Linked DNA regions of Metabacillus sp. KUDC1714. Each later gene encodes a partner of the first gene's protein in a complex. Links are inferred from orthologs where the notes say so. Each region holds a gene or a part of one and is shown in the gene's direction. Other genes may lie near its edges. The genes, in order: HUW50_RS07860 and HUW50_RS00380.

Evidence for each region.
Region 2: the proteins of HUW50_RS07860 (region 1) and HUW50_RS00380 are in contact, whole or in part, in a crystal structure (PDB 3TUF), measured with the Bacillus subtilis proteins. The link is inferred for Metabacillus sp. KUDC1714 from one-to-one orthologs.

The regions. Positions count from the first base shown.
Region 1 is NZ_CP055263.1:1,632,024-1,635,280, reverse strand. What follows is about bases 219-3,139. They hold HUW50_RS07860 (stage II sporulation protein SpoIIQ), read left to right. Parts: upstream 219-1,192; coding sequence 1,193-2,086; downstream 2,087-3,139. Other genes in these bases: HUW50_RS27500 (VanZ family protein), read right to left, coding at 2,128-2,433; HUW50_RS07865 (VanZ family protein), read right to left, coding at 676-1,047; spoIID (stage II sporulation protein D), read left to right, coding at 219-592. In the rest of the region: more of spoIID, read left to right, coding at 1-218; HUW50_RS07850 (DUF4212 domain-containing protein), read left to right, coding at 3,220-3,257. UniProt on the Bacillus subtilis protein: Involved in forespore engulfment and required for anchoring membrane proteins on the forespore side of the septal membrane. Forms a channel with SpoIIIAH that is open on the forespore end and closed (or gated) on the mother cell end.
Region 2 is NZ_CP055263.1:78,654-81,878, reverse strand. Bases 133-3,021 are described here. They hold HUW50_RS00380 (SpoIIIAH-like family protein), read left to right. Parts: upstream 133-1,154; coding sequence 1,155-1,889; downstream 1,890-3,021. Other genes in these bases: accC (acetyl-CoA carboxylase biotin carboxylase subunit), read left to right, coding at 2,870-3,021; accB (acetyl-CoA carboxylase biotin carboxyl carrier protein), read left to right, coding at 2,363-2,857; spoIIIAG (stage III sporulation protein AG), read left to right, coding at 498-1,151; spoIIIAF (stage III sporulation protein AF), read left to right, coding at 133-508. Also shown: more of spoIIIAF, read left to right, coding at 1-132; more of accC, read left to right, coding at 3,022-3,225. UniProt on the Bacillus subtilis protein: Involved in forespore engulfment. Forms a channel with SpoIIIAH that is open on the forespore end and closed (or gated) on the mother cell end.

The DNA.
Region 1 (3,257 bases):
AGATGACTATGCATGGAAATTGGAGAGAATAACAGAAGCCGTTGCCGCAACGCAGGGTAAAGTTCTTACATATGAAAATCAACCAATCGATGCCCTATTCTTTTCAACTAGCAATGGGTACACGGAAAATTCTGAAGCCTATTGGACAGAAGCTATTCCTTATTTAAAAAGTGTTGAAAGTACGTGGGATGAGGATTCACCAAAGTTCTACGATCAAAAGGTTATTTCCATTAAAGAATTTGAAAACAAATTGGGAGTTAATATAGATAATAATGGATCTGTTGGAAAGATAACCGCACTGACACCTGGAAAGCGTGTAGCAACAGTTGAGGTTGGTGGCAAAGAGTTTAGCGGTCGAGACGTGAGAGAAAAGCTTGAATTAAAATCATCTGATTTCACATGGGAGATGAAAGGTGATTCGGTTGTAATTGAAACAAAGGGCTTTGGACATGGAGTTGGAATGAGTCAATATGGTGCAAACTTTATGGCTGAGGAAGGTAAAAATTATAATGATATTGTATCCTACTATTATCAAGGAGCAAAAATTTCTGCAGCAGAGCCATTTTTAACGAAATATACTGTAAAAAAATAAATAAAAAGGCAGTCAAAAATAGTTCACCTATTTTGACTGCCTTTTATTGTTCGGCGAGTTAGCCTTCTTAATAATAAATATCATTATTTCACACTGAAAAATTTTCGCTTCGCAATTAAATAGGAAATAGTAACCCCAATCGTATCCTTCACAAAATCAATCACTGTTGCTGAACGAGCTGGAACAAACGATTGATGAATTTCATCTGTTAGACCATATAGGATTGCTATGATCGCTGCCACCAAGCTTGCTCGTTCACTCCATTTTTTATGTGCCATAAATGCGAATGCAATCAGCCAATAAAGAATCGCAAATTCTATTAAGTGTAGGGATTCCTTCAATAGCGTGTCGAAGGAAAATGGTGTTTTAACAAACGCGTCAGCTGGATTACTAGATAATATCCAAATTAGCACCATATATAGAAGGGGAAGAATTGTAATGAGCAGCTTTTTCATGCGATAAACTCCTTTATTTTAAAAAATTTTCTAATCGGTACATATTATTATAAACAACGCACATACTAAATTTAAAAAAATTTTTTTAAAGATGTGTATATAATTCAGCGAATCTGATCAGAATGATTGCTGAGGTGATGATAGAATGAGAGAGGAAGAAAAGAAACGTACTTCTCAAAACACAAAATTTCAACAATTTTTTAGAAAACGTTGGGTATTTCCGGCAATTTACCTAATGAGTGCTGCAGTTATCCTTACAGCGGTTTTATGGTATCAAAGCATTAGCAACAATGTAGCAGAGGATTTGCAAACTCCTGATCAAGGAGAAAACGCAATGAATGATCCTGAAGCAGTAGAAGTAAATGCACTTAAAGAAAACGTTAAAATGCCTGCTTTAGATCCAGATGCAGTTTCAGTCGTTAAAAAGTTCTATGATCCTAACGCTTCAACTGAAGAGCAAGAAGCGGCACTAGTATCCTATAACAATTCTTATAGAATGAATAAAGGGATCGACATTGCAAATGAGGATCAAAAACAATTTGATGTTGTTGCATCACTAAGTGGTACAGTAACAAAAGCAACGAAAGATCCAATTTTAGGCTATGTTGTTGAAATTGAGCATGAAAACGATGTAGTAACAGTTTATCAATCATTAGCTGAAGCAAATGTACAAGCTGGTGATAAAGTTGAACAAAATGAGTTAATTGGTAAAGCTGGTAAAAATCTTTACAATGAAGAAGATGGTAATCACTTACACTTCGAAATTCGTCAAAATGGTACAGCGATTAACCCGTTAACATATATGGATAAGCCGGTAACATCCATTGAAGAGCCAGTTCAAGAAGAAGCAACTCAAGAGGAAGCTACACAGGAAGAAGCTCCAAGTGAAGATGCTGAAGCTCCAAAAGAAGACGCTGAAGCAGATGACAAGTCTGCAGAGGAATCTCCAGAATCAGATAAAGATGCCCAAAAGGGAGAAACTGAAGGAAGCGAACAATCTAACGAGCCTGAAGCTTCAAATAACACACTAAATTCGTAAGGATAAATCCGATACGAGGTTGAACTCAAAAGTAAATGAGATCAGCCTCGATTTTTTTTGTTAAAAACCTTCGATAATAAAAAACCAATGACCCCGCCGAATGTATTCAATAGTAAATCATCTACATCAAACGCCCCCACACGGAATATCAGCTGAGCGATTTCGACTGAAAAAGAAAAGGCAATAGTACACCCTACCATACGGATAAAAGATCCTAACCTAGGAATGAAAAACGGTAAAAGGAAACCAAATGGAACAAATGCCAGGACATTCCCTACAAATTGATCCGTAATTGATAGTCCATCGAAATTAGAAAAATAGCCTAGTATTGTTTGAAAAGGCCTAATATTATGTGAGCAGTCCCTCTACAGATTGTCTATATGAAGAGAAAAATAATAAATAAAAGAGTACACACACATATAATAGAAAGCAAATTAGTAAAAAGAAACGCTTATAGCTTTTCATGTTAACCTCCTTAATAAAAAGTATCAAAAATCTAGCAAACTTGCTATGAGATTCCAAAATATACTTTGTTTAAAGCGTTATCCTCGAACCATGTCGAGAAAAAACCATATGACAAATATCCTTTTTTAGCCAACTTCTGTTGACCGATTGATATATGGGTCTCATAATAAAACTGATCGAATATTTAGTACAAGATAATAGGAGGAGGTTCTTTTTATCCCATTCTTAACGGGCAGTAAGACTTCCACTTCAAGATTCGAGAGAAACAAAGAAGATAAGTGGGAGATAACTGCCCGTAAAGATCCGATAAGTTTCGCTAACCATCGGTGGGGGATGAAGAAAACCCCCACCGATGGAAGTCTCACTTTATCGAATAATAATGTTAACGCTTACAAAAGGAGGGTTAGAACCATTGACGATTTTATTGATTATGTTATTAATAACGGGATTTAGCCTAGTAATGGGCTTACGCAAACGAAAACCTCAATTTTTACTAATACCTATCTTATCACTACTACTCTACTTCATTGTACAAATAGCACTTGTCCCAGCACCATTTTTTGAAACCGTTAAATTTATTTTTAGCTTATCTTAACTAGCAGCAATCCGTAACCGAAGAATGTCTTTACTTTACCTTATTTTTCAGGAAATCACTCGGAGGTGGCTTAATGAAGAAAATTGATAAGAAAGTGGCAGATGCATACTT
Region 2 (3,225 bases), 1.6 Mb from region 1 along the record:
AATCTTTAAATTATTCAACACAGATATGAATGTAATCCTCTCGGAATTCCAGTCTGTAGCACCATCAGAAGAAAATGAGGTAAAAAATTTAATAGAATTTCAGAAAAAAGAAATACAAGCCTCACAACGTGCATATATTTTAGAACAAATGGCTGTCCAAATGAAAACGATGGCAAAAGAGGAGCTGGTGCAAAACTATGACTTAACGATTGAAACAATCCTTCTTTCCGAATCTGAACAAGTAGACGACATAAACTCTCAGAATGATCTCCAGCATATCCGTGTAGTCTTACAACAAAATGAAGCTGAGGAAGTAGCAGGACAAGAAGCAGTTGAAGCTGTCCAATCAATATCGATTGACACCACAAAAGAACTTCCAACTGACGATCCAGAAGCACAGCTAAATTCAGAAGAGATTACCGCGTATTTAGCAAAAATTTGGGAAGTAGAAGAAGAAAAAATCACACTCGAATTGGAAGGGGGGGAGGAGTCATTAGATGAGCAATAAAGAAAGCTTCATCCAAAAGCTAAAGTCCTTACTTAGCCAGTCAAATTCTAAGAAACCATCAAAATTTCAATATTTTATTCTTGTTTTCGTATTAGGGATAGCGTTCATGCTTATTAGCAATCTTTTTACTACTGATGAAAATAAGAATAACGCTTTACCAACTACTTCTACAGCTACTGATGAAAGTACTGAAGTGTTTAAGCAAACAAAGGGAGATAGTACTGGCTCCATCTCTGACTATGAAGCCGAATATGAAAACCAATTAAAAGAAGTACTAGAAACAATATCTGGTGTAGGAAATGTTTCAGTTGTAGTGAATGTTGATTCAACTTCACAAAAGATTGTTGAAAAAAACAGGGTTACTGGGAGCCAGGTTACAACAGAAACCGACCGTGAAGGCGGCAAAAGAGAAGTGGAAGACCAATCAATAGATGAACAAGTTGTCATCATTCAAGAAGGCGAAAAAGAGGTTCCGATTGTCGTGCAAGTAAAAAAACCCGAGGTTCGTGGAGTCTTAATTGTCGCTCAAGGTGCTGACAACATTCATATAAAGCAAACAATTATAGACGCGGTAACACGTGCATTAGGTGTACCTAGTCATCGTGTAGCTGTGGAGTCGAAAAAAATGAAGGAGGATGAATAGATGATGTTGAAAAAACAAACGGTTTGGTTATTAACAATGTTAAGTTTAGTGGTGGTATTATCCGTTTATTATGTAACTTCTCCAGACGGTGGAACTAGCAACATAGTCATGACAGAAGAGAATCAAGAGGTTAGTGAAAATACTGCAGATGTTAATGAGCTAGCGGAGGAAAAACAGCCAGCAGCTGAAGAAGAACAGCCTGCACAAGAAGAAGAAAAACAGCCTGCAACAGAAGAAGAAAAACAGCCAGCTGAAGAAGGTAAAGACGGCAAAGACGGCAAAGACTCTGAAAAAGGAGAGTCTCAGGATGAAACTGGAGCCAACGCTGAAGAAGGAGAAGTACAAACAGAAGAGCTTGAGGATGGAACTGTAATTTCTAGTGTGACTAGCGATGAATTATTTGCAGAATTACGTATGGAATTAGAAGATCAGCGCAGCAAAAGAAAGGGTCAATTAGATACAATCGTTGCAAGTAATGATACAACTCCTGAAGAAAAGAACGAGGCGTATGACGAAATGGAAGCATTAGACGAAGCAGCACATAAGGAAACAGTTCTTGAGACGCTTATTAAATCACAAGGCTATGATGATGCACTTGTTCGTGCAGAAGGAAACAATGTAAAAATTACAGTAAAAGCATCAAAAGAGCATGACAAATCTGCTGCTAACAAGATTATGGTGCTTGTAAGAGATGAAATGGAAAATATGGAGAACGTGGTCGTTACATTTGAACAATAATTAAGCTTTAAATATATGAAGTGGTCAATCTGATTATTAATCGGATTGACTTTTTTATTTTGGCTGTAGTTAATGCTCACTGTTGATTGGAACGGATACGTGATGCTCCCGGACAAATCGCGGAAAGTGAACGCTTAAGCGTACATCAACAACCAAGTTTAACAGGGACTTCATTTTAAAGAAATTAAAGATAATACTATTTTTCATAGTAACTAATTAGGTACATGAATGACAAGATGGTAAACTATAAGATAGAATGTAAAATACGACTAGCAAAGCTGAATAAAAAGGAAAACAATCAAAAACACTTATGAAAATCAGTAGAAACCTGAGGAAATGGGTACAATTGTTGTTGAATTTCTTCAGTGATGTATCGTAAGATAATATTATGGGACTAAGTTTTAGTACTAGACTATAAATTAGTAGATCATGTTTTTACGTAAATGATCATATGATTAAAGGGGTGCCTAAGCATGCTAAAAATACAAGAAATCAGAGAAATTATTAAATTAATCGATCACTCATCAATTAATGAATTTTCATTTGAGCACGAAGGTTCAAAAATAAAAATGAAAAAGCAATTACCTGAAGTCGAAACGGTAGTACGTACTGTAGCCACTTCCCCTACGCTTGAGTCAGTACAAGCACAACCAGTACAAGCCCAAGCACCAGTTGTTGGAGCTCCAACACAGGAAACTGTTGAAGCACCTACAGCTGATACATCTCATTTACATAAGATTACGTCTCCAATGGTAGGTACGTTTTATGCAGCATCTTCACCTGAAGCTGGCAATTACGTAGAAGTTGGATCAAAGGTTACAAAAGAATCAGTCGTTTGTATTGTAGAAGCAATGAAGCTCTTCAATGAAATTGAAGCAGAAGTGAAGGGTGAGATCGTCGAAATACTCGTTCAAAATGGACAGCTTGTCGAGTATGGTCAACCTTTATTCCTTGTTAAGCCTGAGTAAGGAGCCAAAATGATGATAAAGAAATTACTAATCGCCAATCGAGGAGAAATTGCTGTTCGAATTATCCGAGCATGTAAGGAATTAGATATCGAAACAGTTGCTGTTTTTTCTGAAGCAGATCGTGAAGCATTACATGTACAGCTTGCAGATGAAGCGTATTGTATCGGTCCAACTGCTTCAAAAGATAGCTATTTAAATTTTACAAACATAATTAGTGTCGCAAAATTAACTGGAAGCGAAGCAATTCATCCAGGCTATGGTTTCTTAGCAGAAAATGCAGATTTTGCAGAGCTTTGTAAAGAATGCAATATTATCTTTGTCGGACCAAGTGCAGAAGCCATTTCAAAAATGGGCACAAAGGATGTTGC